4 regions of the Paenibacillus aurantius genome follow, and region 2 is predicted to be linked to each of the others. Evidence: predicted binding sites of a transcription regulator. Region 2 holds the regulator's gene; each other region holds the start of a gene.
The links. The regulator Rex, encoded in region 2, represses fermentation and respiration genes when NADH is low (regulators of the CRP and FNR family bind a similar motif). The targets are predictions, from matches to a motif close to TTGTGAAATATTTCACAA.
Positions count from the first base shown of each region.

Region 1 (5,314 bases), 2.7 Mb from region 2:
GGTCCAGATCCCCGTCCTCGTACTGGACCGGCGCCCATTCCCACTTGAGCAGCAGCTCGTAGGCGGCATTGGCGTACCGGCGGTCAATCTCGGCCTTGGCCGCGGCAATCTTCCTCCCGTCGTCGAGAAGCGGGATGGACCAGCGCCGGCCTCCCGCGGCAGGACCAGGGGACGCTTGCGCGGCCGCCTGGAGCTGAACCTTCTTCTCATAGGTGGTAGAGAGCGTCGGCCACGTCTCCAGATCGTCCAGGAATTCCCTCAGCTTCTTTTGCTCATACGCCAGAATCTCCTGCCGGGTGGCTTCCTTGCCCCTTCCCCACCAGGAGAACAAGCCGAGGAGGAAGATCAGGAAGATCATCGGGTCGGGGGAATAGACGAGCAGCGCCCCCAGTCCCAGCAGCCCGAAGAACCAGATGCGGGTCGACAGCACCGAAACGATCCGGCCTCCGTCAAGCGGCGAGATCGGAAGAAGGTTAAAGAGGTTAATGAGCGCCCCGGTAAACACGACCACGATCCAGAACGGCTCCTTCGTCCACTCGTACAGCGCCACAGCGGGCAGGAACGACAGCAGGCCGGCAAGCGGTCCCCCGTAAGCGAGGAAGGCTTCCGTCTTCGCGTCCCGAGGCTGTTCCTTCATAGCGATGAAGGCTCCGACAAAGGGCAGGAATACCGCCGGCGAGGTCTTGATTCCCTTGATCCGGGCGGCTATCACATGGCCCATTTCATGCACAAAAATAAGATAGATGACGGCGGCGGCAAACTTCCAGCCATACAGAAAAGCATAGGCCCACAGGCTGATCCCCATGGAGATCAGGGTACCGCCGAATTTGGAGAACTTCAGAAAGGCGAGGACCCATTTGAATTTCGCCACGATAAAAGCGCCAACGGCCAGCAAAGCTGACCTCACGCGGCTTTTGGACAAAACGAAGCACTTCCTTTCACCAGCCTAAAAGGGTTGTCTGCCTTTAGTACGAAGGAACCACCCCGCCGGTTTCAAAAGGTGGCCGCCGCCCGCCACACTGACTGCGGCTTTACCGGTGCTTGCCGGGCTTAGCCGTTCCCGATGCTGTCGATCATCTCGCGGAGCTTAGCGGCGGATTTGGCGAGCTTCGCCGCCTCCTCTTCCGTCATGGGCACCTTCAACACTTCCCTTACTCCGGTACGGTCTACGACTGAGGGAACCCCCAGGTACACATCCGTTATGCCTTGGTACCCGTTCAACAGCGTCGATACGTTCAGCACTGCTCCCTCATCCCTCAGAATAGCCGTGCAGATCCGGTCCAGCGCAAGGGCGATCGCATAATAGGTCGAGCCTTTCGCCTGGATAATCTGGTAGGCGGCGTCTCGCGTGTTGCGGAAAATCTCTTCCTTCTCCTCCTCCGTGAAGGACACTGGCAGGCCTGCGGCGTTGGCCAGGCTCCACAGCGGCACCTCGGTATCCCCGTGCTCGCCTACAATGGAGGCGTGAATGCTGCGGGGATCCATGTTGAGCGTTTGGCCGATCAGGTAACGGAACCTGGCGCTGTCGAGCAGCGTTCCGGAGCCGATGACCCGGTTGGCCGGCCAGCCGGATTTCCGGAAGGAGTAGTAGCTCAGAATGTCGACCGGGTTGGTCGCAATGAGCAGAATACCGGTCGAGTTGTAGCGGGTTACCTGCTCGATGATGCCGTCGAAAATCGCCGTATTCCGCTTAAGCAGATCGAGCCGGCTCTCTCCCGGCTTCTGTCCCACCCCCGCGCAAATGATAATAATATCCGCACCCGCACAGTCGGGGTAATCGCCGGACCAGACCTTGGTGCGTCCCGTAAAAGGCAGCCCGTGGTTCATGTCCAGGGCGTCGCCCAGAGCCTTTTCCGCGTTGTAGTCGATGAGCACCAGCTCGGTCATGCGCTCCCGGAGCAGCAGGGTATAGGCCGTGGTTGACCCTACCGCCCCTGTTCCGATCACGACGACTCTTGTTTTCTTTCCATCCGTCTTCTCCATGAAATCCCCTCCCCATAATTTTCCTCCCTGTTAGTGTAGCCCAGCCCGAAACCGTTATGCAACGCCGGCCCAAACAGAAGAAGTCCAGCGTGGCGCTGGACCTCCTGTACCGATTGCAAGGCTTCTATAGATTTTGCGGGAGGCAAGTAACCGTTAGTCTGTTAAGCGTGAGCATGCCGTTTGCCGGTGAGCGCCGTTCCGTCCCCTCCACGGTGCGTCAGCCGTTGGAGCATTTTGCGAAGGTAAGGAAGGACATAGAAGTCGGCTCCGAATTTCCCTGCATTGGCACCGGCCATGAAGATGACGCCGCCGAGAAGAATCAGCCACGGGTTGGTGCTGACCGTCCCCGCAAAGACGAACATGAAGTTCATGAAGAGACCGAAGAAAGCAGCGGTGGTCGTCAGACAGCCGAGAATCAAGCCGAGGCCGACGCAGAATTCCCCTAACGGAATCAGGACATTGAACAGCTTCACATTCGGCAGGGCCACGTGTTCAAGGAACGCCGTGAAGGTCGGGTAGACCGCTTCGTTGGTCGCCTTATCGATAATCGGCTTGGCGATGGCCCCTTTGATGAACCCTCCCGCGTCAAAAGCATTCGCTCCCGTCAGCTTGTGCCACCCGGCCTCCAGCCACTGCCAGCCTACATAAACCCGAAGAACGAACAAAGCGGCGGCCGCATAAGCATTTTCCCTCAACCATTTCATCATGATGATCCTCTCCCTTTGGGGTTCTTGTGGAGGTCGACGGAGCGGCTGCCTTTCGGTGCTTCCTCGTTCCGGTCGATCCGTTAACCTCTTCCATGTCTTTACTTTACACCCTGGCTGCCTTTCAGTATGTGATAAAAATCACAAAATACCTCCAATGTAAAAAATAGGTTGAAGTCTCCCCTTTGATGCCAAACACTCATTCAAAAAGATTAAAAAAATCATAATTATGATTGTATCAATCATTTTAGTTGACGATTCCAACCGCTTCTTATAAAGTGGAAGGAAGAACTCATTACCTTATGACAGGAAGAGGAATGCCCCATGAACCTTCATATTTTCCGTACGAACGACGATTTGAACGAGGCCGCCGCTGGCCTGTTTGCCAGCCAGCTTCGGGTCAAGCCCGCTTCGGTGTTCGGCCTCGCGACCGGCTCCACCCCGATCGGCATTTACGACAAGCTGGCCGAGTGGCACAGCGCCGGACGCGTAAGCTTCGCCCGTGCGTATTCGTTCAATCTGGATGAATATGTCGGGCTGCCGCACCATCATCCGGAGAGCTACCTTCGCTTTATGGAAGAAAAGCTGTTCAGCCGCATCGACATGCCGGAGTCCCACCGACACATCCCGGACGGCAATGCGGAATCGCTGGACGAGGAATGCCGCCGCTATGACGAGCTGATGGAAGATTACCAGACGGATATTCAGCTGCTCGGCCTCGGCCATAACGGGCACATCGGCTTCAACGAGCCCGACAAGTCTTTAAGGAGCGGGACCCACGTGGTAGAATTAAAGGAAGACACGCGCCGGGCGAACGCACGCTTCTTCCCTTCTCTAGAAGAAGTGCCTACCAGTGCCGTCACGATGGGAATCGCGACGATCATGAAGGCCAAGACGATCCTGCTGGTCGTAAGAGGAGCGGATAAAGCCGAAATCGTTCACCGCGCGTTAACCGGCCCGATCACGACGGACTGCCCTGCTTCTCTTCTGCAGGTGCATCCGAGCCTGGTCGTCATGCTGGATTCCGAAGCGGGGAGGCTTTTTGCATGACAGAGAAACGAAGTCTCCTAATCCGTAACGCCTCGATAGTTACGGATCAGGGGGTAAGCCAAGAAGGAGAACTGCTGGTCGAGGACGGCAAGATCAGCTGGCTCGCACCAAAGGGCGGAGCAGCGGAACGCGGCGTTCCCGCAGGAGTAGAAGAGCTGGATGCCGAAGGCGGCTGGATTCTTCCCGGCTTTATCGATGTTCACATCCACGGCGGCTTCGGTCACGATTTCATGGACGGGACGGTGGAGGCGATCGAGGGCATCGCCCGTTACCACGCCTCCCACGGCACGACCGGCCTGCTGGCTACGACGGTGACGCAGTCCCGGGAAGCCATCTCCCAGGTGCTGGAGGCAGCCAGCACGTATCGGGCCGGAGCCATGCCTTACGCCCAGCTGCTGGGCGTCCATCTCGAGGGCCCTTTCATCTCCCCTAAATTTCCGGGAGCGCAAAACCCGGACTTTATCGTCGAGCCCCGGCAGGAATGGCTGGAGGCCTGGGTCCGCGACTATCCCGGGCTCATCAAGCTCCTTACGCTCGCTCCCGAGCGTAACGGGGCGCTCGAGCTGATCGAATGGCTGGCCGGCCAGGGCATTATCGCCGCCGCCGGTCACACGGACGCCAGCTTCGACCAGATTACCGAGGCGGCGGGCCGCGGCCTGAGTCATGCCGTGCATACGTTCAACGCCATGCGCGGGCTGCATCACCGGGAGCCCGGAACGCTCGGCGCCGTCCTCACGGACAACCGTATCCACGCCGAGGTCATCGCCGACGGACATCACGTGCATCCGGCAGGCATTCGCCTCTTGGCCGCGGCGAAAGCACCGGACCGGCTGCTGATCATCACGGACGCGATGTCCGCCGCCGGTCTCGGCGACGGAGAGTACGACCTCGGCGGTCTGGGCGTGGTCGTTAAGGACGGCGTCGCCCGGCTGAAGGAAGGCGGAGCGCTGGCGGGCAGCACGCTCACCATGATCGACGCGTTCCGCTACGTGCTGGAGCACACGGACCTGTCGGTGGCGGAGGTCAGCCGGCTCGCCAGCGGCAACCCGGCGAAGCGGCTCGGCATCGACGGCCACACGGGCAGCCTCGCTTCCGGCAAGGATGCCGACTTCGTATGGACCAGCCCGCAGCTCGACATCCGCGGCGTCTGGGTGCAGGGACGCTCCGTTCTTTCTTGATTGACTTAATAAAGCAGCTGTCTTCCCTGTGGAAGGCGGCTGTTTTCTTGTTGTGCGGATCCAACCGGTCCCCGTAGTGATGCGCCATATGTAAGGATAATGGAGCTAATTTCTCGCTTTGCGTCTATTGGTTAGGCCGCTGTTTAAACGGGTAAACTTTACGAAGCTTGGTTTAGAAAGGAAGGGATCGCCATGAAAAACGGAACCCCGGGCAGCCACTATCTGCCCCTCACCTCTGTCTCCAGCGGGAAAGGAGCGGAAGTGCGCCCGGATGTTTACGCGTTCACCACCCAGATCGTCAATGTCGTGATGGTCGGGGCTCCGAATACCCTCAACTGGGTGCTGGTCGATGCGGGCATGCCGAAGTCCGATGATAACATCATGGACGCGATCGAGGAA
Region 1 covers NZ_CP130318.1:1,014,696-1,020,009, reverse strand. Annotated here, with positions in the region: gene MJA45_RS04935 (site-2 protease family protein) at 1-922, opposite strand, end outside; gene MJA45_RS04930 (L-lactate dehydrogenase) at 1,051-1,983, opposite strand; gene MJA45_RS04925 (DoxX family membrane protein) at 2,145-2,690, opposite strand; gene nagB (glucosamine-6-phosphate deaminase) at 3,012-3,737, shown strand; gene nagA (N-acetylglucosamine-6-phosphate deacetylase) at 3,734-4,915, shown strand; gene MJA45_RS04910 (MBL fold metallo-hydrolase) at 5,108-5,314, shown strand, end outside.
Region 1: a site for Rex is predicted at 2,817-2,834, ahead of MJA45_RS04925 (DoxX family membrane protein). Genes of this name have one in related genera too.

Region 2 (5,314 bases):
AACCCCGCGGGCCAGCAGATCGGGAACGCGGGCCACCCCGCTCGCCAGCTTCAGATTGCTTCCGGGATTGTGGGAAACCCGGACGTCGTATTTTGCCAGCACCCCAATTTCTTCATCGTTCAGATGAACGCCATGGGCCACCAGACAGGGACGCGAGAACACTCCAAGCTTCTCCAGATGAGCAACGGGACGAAGCCCGTACTCGCTCTCGTTCTCTGCCACTTCCCGCGCCGTTTCGGACATATGGGTATGAAGCGGCAGATCCAGCTCGTGCGCGGCGTCGACAATCTTCTCTATATAGTCAGGCGGACAGGTGTAGGGAGCATGGGGGGCCATCATTGTGGTAATCCGTCCCTCCGCCTTGCCATGCCAATCCCGTGCGAACTGCTTCGCTTCGGCGAGCTTGGCCTGCTGAACCTCAGGAGGGCATAGTCCGATCACTCCCCGTGTCAGGACGCCTCTCATTCCGGAAAGCTCCACCGCCTGGGCCACTTCGTTCATGTGGTCGTACATATCAACGAAGGAGGTAGTACCGCCCTTTACCATCTCCAATTGGGATAGAAGGGTTCCCCATTTGACGTCCTTGGAGGTAAACCGCGCTTCGTTCGGCCACATTTTTTCCTGCAGCCAAACTTGCAGCGCAAGATCGTCTCCCACGCCCCTCAACAAAGACATCGCCGCATGGCCGTGCGTATTTACCAGCCCCGGCATGTAGAGTCGGTTGCGTCCGTCCACTATTTCCCCGTAATCGGCTCCCTCCGCCGGGGCATCCTTACCTATGTAGGAGATGGTGTCCCCATCTATTTCCATGTAACCCTCGATTAACGGACAAGTTTCATCCGCTGTCAGGAACAGGCCGTTTTTGACCAAAGTTTTGCTCACTTGCACCTTTCCTTTCCGTTCTGGATTCCAGCACTTTTTTAATGTACCTCTTCACCTTCGCAAAATCAAGAAAAGATCCCCTTTCCGGCACCCGAACATTGCATTCGGAAGGACATGTATGCTATTTTAAAATTTATGAACAAACTAATCGGCAGGACCATAATTAGGGGGTAACTTGGAATGTTTACAAGCAAAAAGGGAGAAACCGACTTCTTCATGCTGCTGATCGATGCAGCCCAAAATACATTGGAAGCCGCCCATCTGTTCCGTCAAGCCATGAATGGCGACAAGCCGCCCGCAACGTACTACGACAAGCTTAAGGATCTGGAGCACAAGGGAGACGCCATCACCCACCAGATTTACAAAGGCTTAAACAAAGTGTTCATCACCCCCATTGACCGAGAGGACATTATGGAATTGGCCATGACCATGGATGACGTGCTGGATGGCATCGAGGCCACCATCGCCCGGTTCGATTACCTGAACATCGAGCAGTCGGACTCTTATATGAAGGAATTCTCGGCCATTATCGTCTCGTCCTGTCAGCATATTCTGGACGCCTTTAAGCTCCTCTCCAAGAAGAAATACATGCAGATTACAGAGCATACCCTCCAGATCAACTCGCTCGAAAATGAAGCGGACAAGCTGATGCGCGAAGGCATCCGGGCCATTTTCACCGCCCAGAAGGATCCCTATACCGACTTTAAGATCAAGGAAACCTACGAGCGTCTGGAAGACACAACCGACGCCTGTGAGGACGTCGCCAATATTCTGGAAAGCATCGTTCTCCGCTACGCATAAACTTAAAATTCCTTACTATAGAAAACGGAGCCCGGGTAACCGGTGCTCCGTTTATTTTATTGGCCGATAAACCGGCTTAATCCAAATAGTAAGCCAAGCTCTGCAGCTCGGTGGTAAAATCAGCGTAATGCACCCGGATTTCGGCCGGCACCCGAATAATGATGGGCGCAAAGTTAAGGATAGCCTCCACTCCGGATTTCACAAAATCATCCGCCACCTTCTGGGCTTCCGACGCCGGCACGGTGATGATGCCTATCCGAACTTTGTTAGCCTGAATCGTTTCCACGAGCTCGGACATCGGTTTTACCGTCAGGTTGTTGATTTGCTGTCCGATTTTGTCGGGCATGGAGTCGAACACGGCGACGATCTTCATGTTGTCCTTCAGATAGGCGTTATAGTTGCTCAAGGCCCGGCCCAGATTACCGGCTCCGACCAAGGCAACGTTAATATACTGATCCAGCTTAAGAATCTGCCGGATCTTCTCAATCAGGTATCCGACGTCGTACCCGATGCCCTTCTTCCCGAACTCTCCGAAATAAGCAAGGTCCTTTCGGATTTGGGCCGGATTCAGATCCAGCTTATGCCCCAAATCCTGGGAGGAAACCGTCTGGACATCCTTCATCCTCAGCTCATTTAAGTAACGCAAATATATGGGAAGCCGCCTGACGACGGCCTCGGATATTTTCATGGTTTTCATACCGGCTCCCCCTCCATCCATTCCTTGATCCGCGGCGCCATTTGGGCAGAGGTCATGCTCTCAATCTTGGGTCCGGGCAGCGAATAAAGAAAGTATTTGCCATACTGGGTGTCGATCACCCGGGTATCATATAAAATAACGATTCCTTTATCCTGAGCCGTTCGCACCAACCGACCGAACCCCTGCTTGAACCGGATGACGGCTTGAGGAACCGACAGCTTCATGAACGGGTTCTGGTTGTTCTTCTTGATCTGGTCGCATTTTGCTTCCACGACCGGATGAGTAGGAGGCTGAAACGGCAGACGAACGATCGCCAGGCACGTCAGGGCTTCTCCCGGAATATCAACGCCTTCCCAGAAGCTGCTTGTGCCGAGCAGGACACTCGGCCCCCCGGTTTGAAAGAGCTTGGTCAGCTTGCTCCGGTTCCCGCTGTCAATGCCTTGACCCAGCACTTGGATCCCTTCGGGCAGCAGCCGCTCCCTCAGCTCCGCATGTACCTGTTTAAGCATCCGGTAGGAGGTGAAGAGCACGAGCATGCGGCCTTGGGTAGTACGGGCGACATCGGCTAGCGATTGGACAAGCTTCTCAAGGAAAAGTCCTTCTCCTCCAGGCCCTTTTACCCCCGGGAAGTCCCGGGGAACGCAGACCAGAGCCTGCTTGCGGTAATTGAACGGAGAAGGAAGCAAGACCGTACGGAGCTTTTCCTTGGCTTTTTCCCCATTCAAGCCGAACTGATCGGCGGTATAGTCAAACTTCTTATCCACCGACAGGGTAGCGGAGGTCATTATCACGCTGTCCTTGGCCTCGAAGAAATGCTCCTGCAGCATACGGGACACGCTCACGGGGACGCTGACCAGCTGGAGCGATTTCATCTTGTAATAAGTGCCGGCTTCCATCCAGTAGACGTAGTCCGGATCCGACCGTTTCATAAAGAAACGGAGGGCGTCCCGATGGCGGTACAGCTCCTTCACTGTGCCCCCCAGGTCTGTAACGAGGCTCTGGGCATCCACAACCTCCTGAACTTCTTTCACATCGGCCAGAAGCTTGTCCAATTGACGAAGAACCGAGCTGAGGGAGTCAAATAGGCTCTCTTCCATGGCGACCAGCGTGCCCCACTGGGAAGGAAGAGCCTCGTCCTTTACCCGGTAGACCAGCTGACCCGCCTCTCCCGCCTGCCCGTCACTATTAGCGGCCAGCACGTCATAGAATAACGAAGCAAGCTCCTCCCATTGCTCCTTAATCTCCATTAATTTCGGATAGAAGGAATCGATCGTTTCGCACCAGCGGGCCGCCGTTTCCTGGAACAAATCGTCCGAACGGCTGATTTTGGCTCTCAGCATCGGAAGCTGGCCCATCTTGCTGTCTTTGAACAGCCAGGAGATGGTGTTCAGGATCGATAGGTATTGGACGTCCAGCCCCAGATGCTTGCTCGCCACCTCTTCAAAATGATGGGCCTCGTCGATCACCAGGTGCTTATAGGCAGGCAGCAGCCGGTTCTCCGCTTTGATATCCGTGAAGAGCATGGAGTGATTGGTGATCACGACATCCGCGGTCTGGGCTTCATTGCGGGCGCGGTGATAGTAGCATTTCTTGAACCATGGGCAGCTCCGGTTGAGACAGGAGTCCGTGTCACTAGCCACCGTCCGCCAGAATTCGCCGCCCCTCGGTCCAAAGTGCAATTCCTCCTCGTCCCCGCTTCCCGTCTCAGTCAGCCAGACAATCATCTGGGCCGCGGTGATCAGATCCTCGCGGCGGTTCTCATATTCGGCGTAGGTTACCTTCTGCTCGAACTTCCGGAGACACAGGTAGTGGCTCCTTCCTTTAAGCAGGGCGGCCCGGAACGGAACCGGAAAAATTTCATGGAGAAGAGGAAGATCCCTCTGCTTCAGCTGCTCCTGTAGGTTGATGGTATGGGTACTGACGAGAACCTTCTTCTCGTTCTGAATGCCGTAATACAGGGCCGGCACCAAGTAACCCAGGGATTTCCCGGTCCCTGTCCCCGCTTCAATCATCAAATGCCGGTCTTCTTCGAAGGAAGAGGTAACCTCCTGGATCATCTGGTCTTGGGCTTTTCTCTCTTCGAACACCTCGAATTTCGTCGCGAGGGAGCTCTTGATTCGCTCGTAGAAGGGTTCAAACTCAACGGCCAGATGCTCTTTGACCTGCTCCTCGCTCCGTTCAAGCTCTTCCTCTCCCCAATCTTCGACATTCAAAGCGAACTGGCGGAAGTATTTATAGTGATCCGGGTCCAGGGTCACCGTCATTTCCTTGCGCTTCCCTTGCTCGGTCATAAACCAGGCCAGATCGGTCGTCTCGTCCTGAAAAAGAGCCGCCAGCCTCTGCACGGTAAGTAGCGGAAGCTCCTCAAACTTCTGGATGCAGCGAAGCCAAAGCTCCGCCGTGACTTCCGCGTCGGAATCGGCTTGATGCGGCCGCTCATGCGGGATCCCCAGCGCCTGGCACGCATTGGACAGCTGAAGGCTCGTAAGATTGGGGAAAAGCATGCGAAGCAGGTCGATGGTGTCCAGCACCATTCCGTTGAACGGAAAATACCCGCAGGTCTCCAAAGCACGTTGAAGAAACCCCAGGTCGAAGGAAACGTTATGTCCGACCAGAATGCTCCCTTTTAGAAGGTGCTGCATTTCCATGATGACGGTTTCGATTCCAGGCGCGTCTTGGACCTGCTCCTCGGTGATCCCGGTTAATGAGGTAATAAACGGAGGAATGGGAACGGTCGGCTTGACATAGGAGCTGTACCTTTCCGTTATCCGTTCGTCTTCTATAATAACGAGGCCAACCTGGATAATTTCGTCTGCAGGTTGGCCTCCGGTTGTTTCAAAATCAAGCACAGCAAATTTCATTTTGGTTCCAACCAATCCCTTCCTAGAACTCCTGACCCTAAGGTAGCATACCGCAGCGCGGCTGTCCACGATT
Region 2 covers NZ_CP130318.1:3,702,085-3,707,398, forward strand. Annotated here, with positions in the region: gene MJA45_RS16575 (amidohydrolase) at 1-888, opposite strand, end outside; gene MJA45_RS16580 (DUF47 domain-containing protein) at 1,063-1,683, shown strand; gene MJA45_RS16585 (redox-sensing transcriptional repressor Rex) at 1,760-2,380, opposite strand; gene dinG (ATP-dependent DNA helicase DinG) at 2,377-5,241, opposite strand; gene MJA45_RS16595 (hypothetical protein) at 5,314-5,314, opposite strand, start outside.

Region 3 (5,314 bases), 2.6 Mb from region 2:
GTGACCGGCTTCCATTAGGAAGCGATCACTAGTCATTGTTTGATCATGAAATCATATCCCTATTCCGGGTCAGTAGGATTCTTGATCTTATCCTGATATAGATCGAAATATAAACCCCCGTTGGTTCCTTTCACGGCGTAACAAACTTCGTTTACGGCCAATCCTCTCTCGTTCAACTGTTGGAAAAGCCACTCCCGGCTAAGCCCGCCTTGATTAATATTTTCATCAATCACTTCTCCATCCATAATCAACTCAAGGGGAAAATGGGCTTTGTCCGGGCTCATGATGGATAAATCTTTTAGTGTAATTTGCCGGAATTCCGGCTTCTTTAATACGGACAGCTTTCCGTTCAGTTCAAGAACGGCATACTCCACTTCCTCGATATCAAAAATTTCTTTTTCCCTCAGTTCTTGATTTAAAGTATCGAGCGAAAACTTTAACTTTCGTAAATTCTGCTCCAGAATTTTGCCGTTTTCAATGACCATCGTCGGTTTCCCCGAAAAGAATTTCCTTAATTTCCGGCTTTTTATGGAAATGTAGGCGACGAGGAAGGCGATTCCGCTGAAAGTAATAAGGGCCGCTATAAGATTCCATGACTTTAACGATGTGTTGAAAGCTATATTGCCCGTAATGGCCCCTAACGTAATAGAAGAAACAAAGTCATGATACGTCATCTGCGTGATGGTATGTTTACCGATTACTTTCGTTATGATCATGATTAAGAGAAAAGCGGCGATGGTTCTCAAAATGATTTCCAGAAAAGTGCTCATGATAGTTGGATTCGCCTCATTTTCGTAGTGGAAAGTCTATCCATAGAATGGACAAGTCATCTAATCCTTATTCCAACGAAAAAGCGGCTGCTCCCGGCTCGTAAGCCGAGGACAACCGCTTTCTCTATTTTCCTATTAGTGCGGCAAGGCCAGCATGGTCTTCATATCCTCTTGGGCGTTGCCGATCAGTTTCAATCCGAATTTTTCGACCAATACGTTTAATACGCCTTGGCTTACGAATTCCGGCGGCTTGGGTCCGATGCGGATGTCTTGAATCCCCAAGCTGAACAAGCCGAGGAGGATCGCCACCGCTTTTTGCTCGAACCAGGACAGGACAATGCTCACCGGCAGTTCATTGACGCTGCAGCCGAAGGCATCCGCCAACGCCAGGGCGATTTTGACGGTTGATCCGGAATTGTTGCATTGGCCCAAGTCGATATAGCGAGGGATACCGGTTCCCGGAACGGTTCCGTAATCGACGTCGTTGAAACGGAATTTCCCGCAAGAGGTCGTCAGGATGACCGTTTCAGGGGGCAAGGAAGTAGCCAATTCCCTGTAGTATTCGCCTCCCGTGCCCGGCGCGTCGCAGCCCGCGATGACGAAGAAACGTTTGATTTTGCCGTCTTTGACCGCTTGAATGATTTCAGGTGCCAGCCCGATGACGGTTTCGTGGTGGAATCCGGTGGTCAGGACCTGGTCGGACTCCTCATTCGCTTCCGGCAAAGATAAAGCTTTCTCGATCAATGGGGAAAAATCTTCGCCCATGATCTTCGTGACGCCCTCGAGCCCAGCCACCTCGTAGGAGAAGAACCGGTCGGCATAGGTTCCTTTAATCGGCATGACGCAGTTCGTTGTCGCCAGAATAGCGCCGGGGAATTGCTCGAAAAGACGACGTTGGTCAAACCAGGCCTTGCCGATATTCCCCTTGAGATGGCTAAACTTCTTCAACTCCGGATAGCCGTGGGCAGGAAGCATTTCCGAGTGGGTGTATATATTAATGCCTTTGCCTTCCGTTTGCTTCAGCAATTCCTCAAGGGCGTATAGGTTATGACCGGTTACCACGATACATTTGCCTTCGATCCTATTCTGGGAAACGACGACAGGCTGGGGAATTCCGAAGTGAGTCGTATGGGCACGATCGAGAACATCCATAATTTTGACTGCAGCGGAGCCAACTTTCATGGCCATATCGAGATGTTCCTGCAGGTTGAAATTGGAGTTGGTCAAGGTCAGATAGAGGGCTTCGTGCGTAATTTTGTCTACTTCGGGATCGGTATAACCCAGCTGTCGTGCATGCGTGGCATAGGCGGCAATCCCTTTTAGCGCAAAGATAATCGTATCCTGAAGGCTGGCAATGGTCTCATCTTTTCCGCAAACCCCCACCACTTTACATCCGCCTGCAGGCGTTTGTTCACATTGATAACAGAACATATCCGTCTCATCTCCCGTATCGTGATGAACCTCATTATATAGGGCAGAAATCGGATAATATGTGAGTCTTATCACACCCGGGAAGGGTTTCTTATAACCTTTGGACAATTTGTTCTGATAATCGCCACACGCTTGGCATGGGAAGGATTTGGCATTCCACCTGCGCACTCCATTGTGACATAATAAAGGGATTGACCAACAAGGGAGCGGCATCAAGTGGAGAGACAGAATAGCAGCTACAGGTGGGTCGTACTGGCGTGCATCTTGCTGGACTACTTCCTGATCGTGATTCAGCGGACGGCGCCGGGACTCATCTCGGATAAATTAATGACGGACTTTCATGTGACGGCGGCGACAATCGGGGTCTTGGCCAGCATTCAATTTCTGGCTTATGCCGGGCTCCAGATTCCCGTCGGGATACTATCCGATCGCTATGGCCCGAATGGATTCCTTATCCTAGGGACCTTGTTGAACGGATTCGGCACGTTGTTGTACAGCTTAGCCGCACATGAATCGATCCTGCTGATCGCGCGGCTCCTGGTGGGGATTGGGGATGCGACGATCTGGATCAATGTGGTGCTGATTCTAGGCAACTGGTTCCGGGCTAAGGAATTTGTGAAGCTGATCGGGCTGGCCGGGGTGAGCGGCAGTCTCGGTTTCCTCGTCGCGACGGCTCCTTTCTCGGAGTGGATTGCGATGGCGGGCTGGCGGGTCCCCTTCCTCACATCGGGCATCGTCTTGATCCTGACCAGCGGATTGCTCTTCTATGTATTGGTATGGAACCTCAAGCGGCGGTTCCCGGAGATGTCGGGCAGCCATTCGGCAGCCGCGGCGGATGCCATGGTCAAGAAGAAGCGGGACAAGGTAATGACGGTGCTAAGGCGGATTCTGGGGAATCGGCAAAGCTGGGCGACGTTCCTGTGCCATTTCGGATTAGTCGGCACGTATGTCGGCTTCATCGGCTCATGGGCTGTCCCGTACGGGATGAACGTATACGGGATGTCCCGCTCGGGCGCGAGCGGGCTGGCCATGGCGGGCCTCATCGGCGCCCTCGTCGGCGGGCCGCTGGCCACCTTGCTGGCATCGCGCCTTCCTTCGATGAAGCGTCCTTACGCCATCGTCCATGCGGTCGTCTTCCTTAGCTGGATGGCGATCTATCTGTGGGGCGGGAAGCCGCCACTCGTCATGGCGACGCTGCTGTTTGTGCTTATCGGATTTGGCAACGGATCCAGTGCCTTGACGTTTGCGGTCGTGCGTGACTCGTTCGATATCCGGGAGGTGGGCGTCGCCTCGGGCTTCGCGAATACCGGCGGGTTCCTCAGTGCGATTCTGCTGCCGAGCCTGTTCGGGCGTGTGCTGGATCACTTAGCGGGCTCTGGGACGATTACAGGGTATCACCAAGGATTTCTCATTCCGGCTCTATTCGCCCTGGTAGGTTTGGCCGGCGCCTTGCTGCTGCGGGAGAAGGTGGACGAGAACGAGCGTGGGGAGGAAGGAACCGTTCCTTCCAAATAAACAAGGCCTTAAGAGCGGAATCTGCTCTTAAGGCCTCTTTTTTCATTCAGTAGCCATCCGTGCTTTTGCCGGAATGTTCGGCTTTTTCAGCACCATCCCTTGCCGCATCGGAACCCAGGTGGGTGGAATCCACCTGAGCCTGCTTCAGACCTTCCGCTACTCTTCGCCCGTACTCAGAATGGGCCTCGGTAAAATACCCGATCATTTTCTCCTGGATGACCGGTTGGCATATTTTCAGCGCGTCGACCAGGTTCGAGATCAGCTCCTCCCGCTCCCAATCTTCAAACTGGAGATAGGTTTCTCCGGCCTGTTTAAAGTCGTTGGGCCGGCTGATTTTTTCCCGTACGAGCTTGGCGGAATAGGCGGGTTGGTGTTCTTTGCCCGCCGGCTTGGCTTCTGTAAGGCCGCCTAGAGAGGAAGGCTCGTAGGTGACATGCGGATTCTGATCGGGGGCCCGGTCGACCATATAGGCCATTTGGCCGTCCCTTTGATTCGTAGCCACCCGCGTTTTCGGAGCATTGATCGGAAGCTGCAAGTAATTCGTTCCTACCCGGTATCGCTGGGTATCCGAATAGGAGAAGGTTCTTCCCTGCAGCAGCTTGTCATCGGAGAAATCCAGGCCGTCGACCAATACCCCCGTCCCAAAGGCAGCCTGCTCGACCTCGGCAAAGTAGTTTTCCGGGTTTTGGTCCAGCACCATTTTGCCTACCGGAAGGAAAGGAAACCGCTCGTGGTCCCAGAGCTTGGTCGGGTCCAGAGGGTCAAAATCCAATTCCGGATGCTCGTCGTCGCTCATGATCTGCACACAAAGCTCCCACTCGGGGTAATCGCCCCGCTCAATGGCTTCGTATAAGTCCTGGGTCGCATGGCTTATCGTTTTGGCTTGGATGGCGCTTGCCTCTTTCTGGGTGAGGTTCTTAATGCCCTGCTTCAGAGGCTCCCAATGATACTTGACCAAGACAGCCTCGCCTTCCTGGTTGACCCATTTGTAAGTATTGACCCCCGACCCCTGCATCTGCCGGTAATTGGCGGGAATCCCCCAGGGGGAGAAGACAAAGGTAATCATATGCGTAGCTTCGGGACTGTTGGAGACGAAGTCGAACATTCTTTCCGGATTCGGAAGGTTGGTGACCGGGTCCACCTTAAAGGCATGGACCATATCCGGAAATTTGAGCGGATCCCGTATGAAGAAGATTTTCAGGTTGTTCCCCACCAGGTCCCAGTTGCCGTCCTCCGTATAAAATTTAACGGCAAAGCCGCGCGGATCCCGGTCCGTTTCGGAGGAGTGGGTGCCTCCCACGACCGTAGAGAAGCGAACGAAAACAGGGGTGCGTTTCCCCGCCTCCTGAAAAAGCTTGGCACGGGTGTATTTCGAGATCGATTCCTGGCCTACCTTTCCGTAAGCCTCAAAATATCCATGCGCCCCGGCACCGCGGGCATGGACCACCCTTTCCGGAATGCGTTCGCGGTCGAAATGGGATATTTTCTCGATGAAGTGGTAGTTCTCCAGTGTGGACGGCCCGCGGTTTCCTATCGTTCGAATGTTTTGATTATCCGAAATCGGATGGCCTTGCCGATTCGTTAAAATCCTATTGGTA
Region 3 covers NZ_CP130318.1:6,254,761-6,260,074, reverse strand. Annotated here, with positions in the region: gene MJA45_RS28355 (TetR/AcrR family transcriptional regulator) at 1-32, shown strand, start outside; gene MJA45_RS28350 (DUF421 domain-containing protein) at 60-770, opposite strand; gene hcp (hydroxylamine reductase) at 906-2,201, opposite strand; gene MJA45_RS28340 (MFS transporter) at 2,418-3,716, shown strand; gene MJA45_RS28335 (catalase) at 3,763-5,314, opposite strand, start outside.
Region 3: a site for Rex is predicted at 2,261-2,278, ahead of hcp (hydroxylamine reductase). Genes of this name have one in related genera too.

Region 4 (5,314 bases), 730 kb from region 2:
TCGGTATGATCACCATGGAGAACGGGGCGACCATTATCCTCGAATCCTCCTGGGCCCTGAACACCCTCGATGTGAAAGAAGCCAAGGTTACGCTTTGCGGAACCGAAGGCGGCGCGGACATGGAGAACAACTCCCTGCGCTTCAACGGGGAAGAGCACAGCCGTCTGTATTCCCGTGAAGTGAACCTGAAGTCCGGCGGAGTAGCCTTCTACAGCGGCAAAACCGAGAGCGATGCCGACCTGGAAGCCCGTCTGTGGATCGAAGCGATTCTGAACGACACCGATCCGGTTGTTCTTCCGGAGCAGGCTCTGGTCGTTTCCGAAATTCTCGAAGCCATTTACGAGTCCAGCCGTACCGGCAAGGCCGTATACTTCAGCTAATTGTAGGACCAACTAATCAAAGGCAGCCCTTCGTCATCTGGTATGACGAGGAGGCTGCCTTTTTTGTTCGTTGTGAGAGCGGGAGGGTTCCACTCTTCATGGCACCGGCCGGCCCGCCGGTTCAGGCGATCCTTTAGCGGGAGCCGTTGTCGCTCTTCCGGCGGCCCGTCAAGAAGAACAGGACGGCGATCGAGAAGACGACGATAAGGGGCGGGGCGATCATAATCAGAAAATGCTCCATGGGACGTCATCCTTTCTTATTTGTTCCTTGCACATACCGGCTGTCGAAGAGGAACAGGCGCATAAGCAGGTAGAGCGACGGAATCAGAAGGAGCAGGCCCGCCACAAAAGCAACGATCAGGGCGATGGCCATCGTTTCGCTCGTAAAGCTGTCGTACAGCTGAACATAAGGGTACAGAATGTAGGGCAGGTGAGCCGCCCCGTAGCCGAAGAAGGCAAAAGCGAACTGCAGCATGACGCAGAGAAAGGCAAGGCCGTAATGCCGGTTCCGCCAAATCAGGTACAGCCCTATGAGGAAGAACAGGAACGAAAGCACGAACATCCAGCTCAGGTCAACCATCCGGTTGAAGTGGACCGGATTGTGGTGATCAATCGCGAAGAACACCAGCAGGGAAGCGAGAATCGTCGGGCCGCTCCAAGCGAGCGCATATCGCCGCACTATCCTCAGGGCGGGGCGATCGCCGGCGCGGTTCGCATAGAAGGCGAGGAACGCAGCCGAGATGTACAGCACGCTGACCAGCGCCAGAAGGACGACGGCCCAGGAATAAGGGCTGCGGAACAGCTCGCCGTACAGGAAGTGAACCTTGCCGCCGGTCACTTCGATGAAGCCGCCTTCGGATATGGTAAGCACCGTGGAAAGGGCTGCCGGGATGAGGAGGCCGCTTGCTCCGTACAGAAGCAGATACAGCCTGCTGTCCTTGCTGCCGTAGTTGCCGAAGGCATAGTACGAGCCGCGGATAGCGAGCAGGATCACGGCGATGCTGCCCGGAATGAGCAGGGCCGTTCCAAAATAATAGGCTGAATCCGGGAAGAAGCCGACCAGCCCCACGAAGAAGAAGACGAGGAAGACGTTCGTCACTTCCCAGACGGGGGAAAGGTAACGCTCGATGATGCCCTGGATGAGATGCCTTTTGCCGGTGAGGACACTGTAGTAGCTGAAGAAGCCCGCCCCAAAATCGATAGAGGCCACAATGACATACCCGTACAGAAAAATCCAAAGCACCGTAATGCCCAGCAGTTCGTAGCTCATCGGTTATTCGCTCCTTTCCATGTCGGCGAGCTCCTGCTCGGCCGGTTTGTTGCGGAACAAGCGGCCGAGCACCTTGGTGCAGGTGAAGGCGAGAAGGGCGTACAGCAGCAGGAACAGCACCAGCATAAGGCCTACATGCTCCGAGGTGGTGGCTCCCTCCGCCGTTTTCATATAGCCGCGAAGAATCCAGGGCTGCCGCCCGATTTCGGCGTAGATCCAGCCGAATTCAATGGCGAGCAGGGAAAGCGGACCGCCGGCCGCTATCAGCCTCAGGAGCAGCCGGTTGTGGGGATTCCCGCGCTTGCGCCAGACGGCGAGCCAGTACCAGCCGGAGACGACAATGAGCAGAATGCCAATGGAAACCATCCCGTCAAACAAGTAATGAACGAAGAGCGGGGGACGTTCGTCCTCGGGAATTTCATTCAGCCCCTTCACCTCGCTGCCGGGAGTTCCATGAGCGAGTATGCTTAAGGCGTAGGGGATTTTGATGCCGAAACGGACCTCGTTGTTCTCATCGAGAAAGCCGCCCAATATAAGAGGCGCATGCGTCTGCGTTTCAAAATGCCATTCGGCCGCCGCCAGCTTCTCGGGCTGGTACTTGGCCAGGAATTTGCCCGACAGATCGCCAACCAAAGCGGTGGCGAGCGAGAAGACAAGAGCCGCCGTCATCGTCAGTTTGAGGGCTTTATAATAGTAGACGTGCGTCCGTTTCTTCAGAAGCGAGAAGGCGGCGATCGCAGCCAGAACGAAGGCGCAGGTCATGTACGCTGAAGTGAGTACATGGGAAACCTCGGTCGGTGTGGCCGGATTAAACATGGCCTTGATCGGATCGATATCGGTAATCCGGTTTCCCTCAAGGGTAAATCCTTGAGGGGTATTCATAAACGCATTGACCATCGTAATGAAAACGGCGGAGAAGGAAGATCCGATCACGACCGGTATGACGAGCAGAAAATGGGTATACCTGGAGCGGAACCGGTCCCAGGTGTACAGGTAGATGCCGAGAAAGATGGCTTCGAAGAAGAAGGCGAAGGTCTCCATAAACAGCGGCAGGGAGATAGCTTGACCAGCGACCCGCATGAAGCTGGGCCAAAGCAGGCTGAGCTGAACGCCGATGCTCGTTCCGGTCACTACCCCGACGGCAACGGTAATGACGAAGCCGCGCGCCCACCGCCGGGCGAGCAGGAAATAGTGGGGATCCTTCCGGCGGATGCCGGTCCATTCGGCCAGGGCAATCATCAGCGGAACGCCGACCCCGATCGTCGCGAAGATGATGTGAAAGCCTAGCGTCAGCGCCGTCAGGATACGGCTGAAAAGCACGGGATCATTCGGAAACATAGGACGACCTCCAACCTTATGGATTCTCTAATCTAGCGCGCAAAAAAAAGCCTAACGTAAACCATTAACCTTAAGGATACCGGAATAAACTTCCTGTCTTCATTATATCGCAAGGTATGTGATTATTTTCACATAATTGTGATCGATCGGTGGCGATTGTATGACGGAATGATGGAATCCAAATTAGAGAAACGGCCTATCCTATATGGGCGGAAGCTAGCAGAAAGGCCGGTCCCACCCAGCGGACTTCACTATTTTCCACTCCTTATATAAATCTCGCACATAATTTCTGAGCGTTGTGAAAGCGTTATCTTTGGTGATACATTGGTCACTAGCAAGTTGTTCCACTCCAACCATCCAAGTCGAAAGGGGGGATCCTGATGGAAAGAGCCGTTCGCTCCGTCGTCACTTCTCCGGTTAAGAGCCGGGCTTGGCGCGTGATTCGAAAGGACTTTGCCAAGAACAAATATCTCTATCTGCTGTCGATCGCAGGCATCCTGTACTATCTTATTTTTAAGTACATCCCGATTTACGGAGGGAGGCGGAGCCCGGGCATCGGCATATTTCGCATCTGTTCGCTCTTCATCCCGGTACCCGAATCAGTCCGGCCTCGACACCGCAGCTTGCCGCCGCGGCCAAGGTAACCTTGCAGCAAAGGCTCCAAAATGGAGGAGGCCATACCGGCTGGAGCCGGGCGTGGATCATCAATTTCTGGGCGAGGCTCCTGGAGGGGGACGAAGCCCTTCATCACATCGAGGAGCTGCTGCGTCACTCCACGCTGCCTAATCTGTTCGACAATCATCCTCCTTTCCAGATCGACGGCAATTTTGGGGGAACGGCCGGAATCGCCGAAATGCTGCTGCAAAGCCACCGCGGAGAGCTGCATGTGCTGCCTGCCCTTCCATCCAGCTGGAAGAAGGGGGCGGTTCGCGGCTTGCGGGCGAGAGGCGGGTATACGGTCGATATCGAATGGCAGGAGGGGCGGCTTATGCAGGCAGCCGTTACGGCCGACGGGGAAGGGACATGCCGGCTTCGTCTGCAGCAGGCCGAATCGCGGAAGATCGTCGAGCCGGACGGCCGTCCGGCTGCCTTTCGGAGGGAAGGGGAAATTCTCGAGGTCTTCCTTCTTCCTAACCAAACGGTTCTGATCCAATGATATCCCCATGCTTTCCTTAAGGGAGTGGACTTGTCCGCTCTCTTTTTCTAAGTCATGTGGGATAGGGATTGCTTAATTGGCCTATAGCTTCCGGCATGAGTTTCGGATCACCAGACGGGTATCGAGCCAGATCTTGCTTTTTACCAGCTCCGTTCCTTCCGTGCCCGCCATCAGCTTGGCTACGGCCAACTCGGCGATTTTCAGCTTCTCGACATGCACCGTGGTCAATTCGGGAGTAACGATCATCGCTTCCTGAATATTGTCAAAGCCAACGACCGAGATATCGTCGGGAACGCGTAGTCCCGCTTCATAAAGGGTCTTCATCGCGCTTATGGCCATATAATCGCATTCGCAGAATAAAGCGGTCGGCCAATCGCCCTTCAAGCAGAGGAGGCGGTTCTTCAGCTCTTCCTGAGAGGTGACGACCGTCGGCGACACGGTGAAAAGATGCTTGCCCGGCAGGAGGACCCCCGCTTCCGAAAGCGCTTGAAGAAAGCCTTGCTTGCGGGAGTCGAAGTTGTACATCCGCGCGTTGGACTGCACGTAGCCGATTTTGCGGTGACCGAGCTCCAGTAAATAGCTCCCGGCCTGATAGGCGCCCATCCTGTTGTTCATCACAATAAAGTTGGCGTCCATCGTCTCCAGGCAGGTATCGATGACGACCAGATTCGGCTGCATGCTCTCCACCAATTCAATCTGCTTCCGGGAAAGGTTCGTGCCGAGAAGCAGGATGCCGTTCGATTTATGCCCGGATTCCAGCTCTTCGATGGCCTCTTCGAACCGGTCATAGGGAACCGAGGAGAAGAACAGGGAATACCCGCCGGCCCGGCACTGCTCCTCTATGTGGCGAATAAGCTCCATGAAGAAAGGCTGCTGGTTATAGTGGTTCGAAACAATGCCGGAATCGGTGCAGGCCACGAAACGCAGAGTAGGAGCAAGGCCATACACTTGCTCCGCTTTGACCATGGCGCGGGGCAAATAGCCGGTTTCTTTAACGATGGTCAAAATTTTGGCGCGGGTTTCCTCGCTTATTCCCGGCTTCCCGCTAAGGGCCAAAGAAACAGCGGCGATCGACACATTAGCCATTTTGGCGATATCGCTCATTCTTATTTTCAATATGCGGCTCCTCTAAAGATTAGCTTAAAATTTTAGTTATATTTAAGTTTACAT
Region 4 covers NZ_CP130318.1:4,433,817-4,439,130, reverse strand. Annotated here, with positions in the region: gene MJA45_RS20160 (Gfo/Idh/MocA family protein) at 1-380, shown strand, start outside; gene cydS (cytochrome bd oxidase small subunit CydS family protein) at 514-621, opposite strand; gene MJA45_RS20155 (cytochrome d ubiquinol oxidase subunit II) at 628-1,650, opposite strand; gene MJA45_RS20150 (cytochrome ubiquinol oxidase subunit I) at 1,654-2,988, opposite strand; gene MJA45_RS20145 (hypothetical protein) at 3,369-3,632, shown strand; partial or broken gene MJA45_RS20140 (glycosyl hydrolase family 95 catalytic domain-containing protein) at 3,527-4,144, shown strand; gene MJA45_RS20135 (LacI family DNA-binding transcriptional regulator) at 4,226-5,260, opposite strand.
Region 4: a site for Rex is predicted at 3,105-3,122, ahead of MJA45_RS20150 (cytochrome ubiquinol oxidase subunit I). Genes of this name have one in related genera too.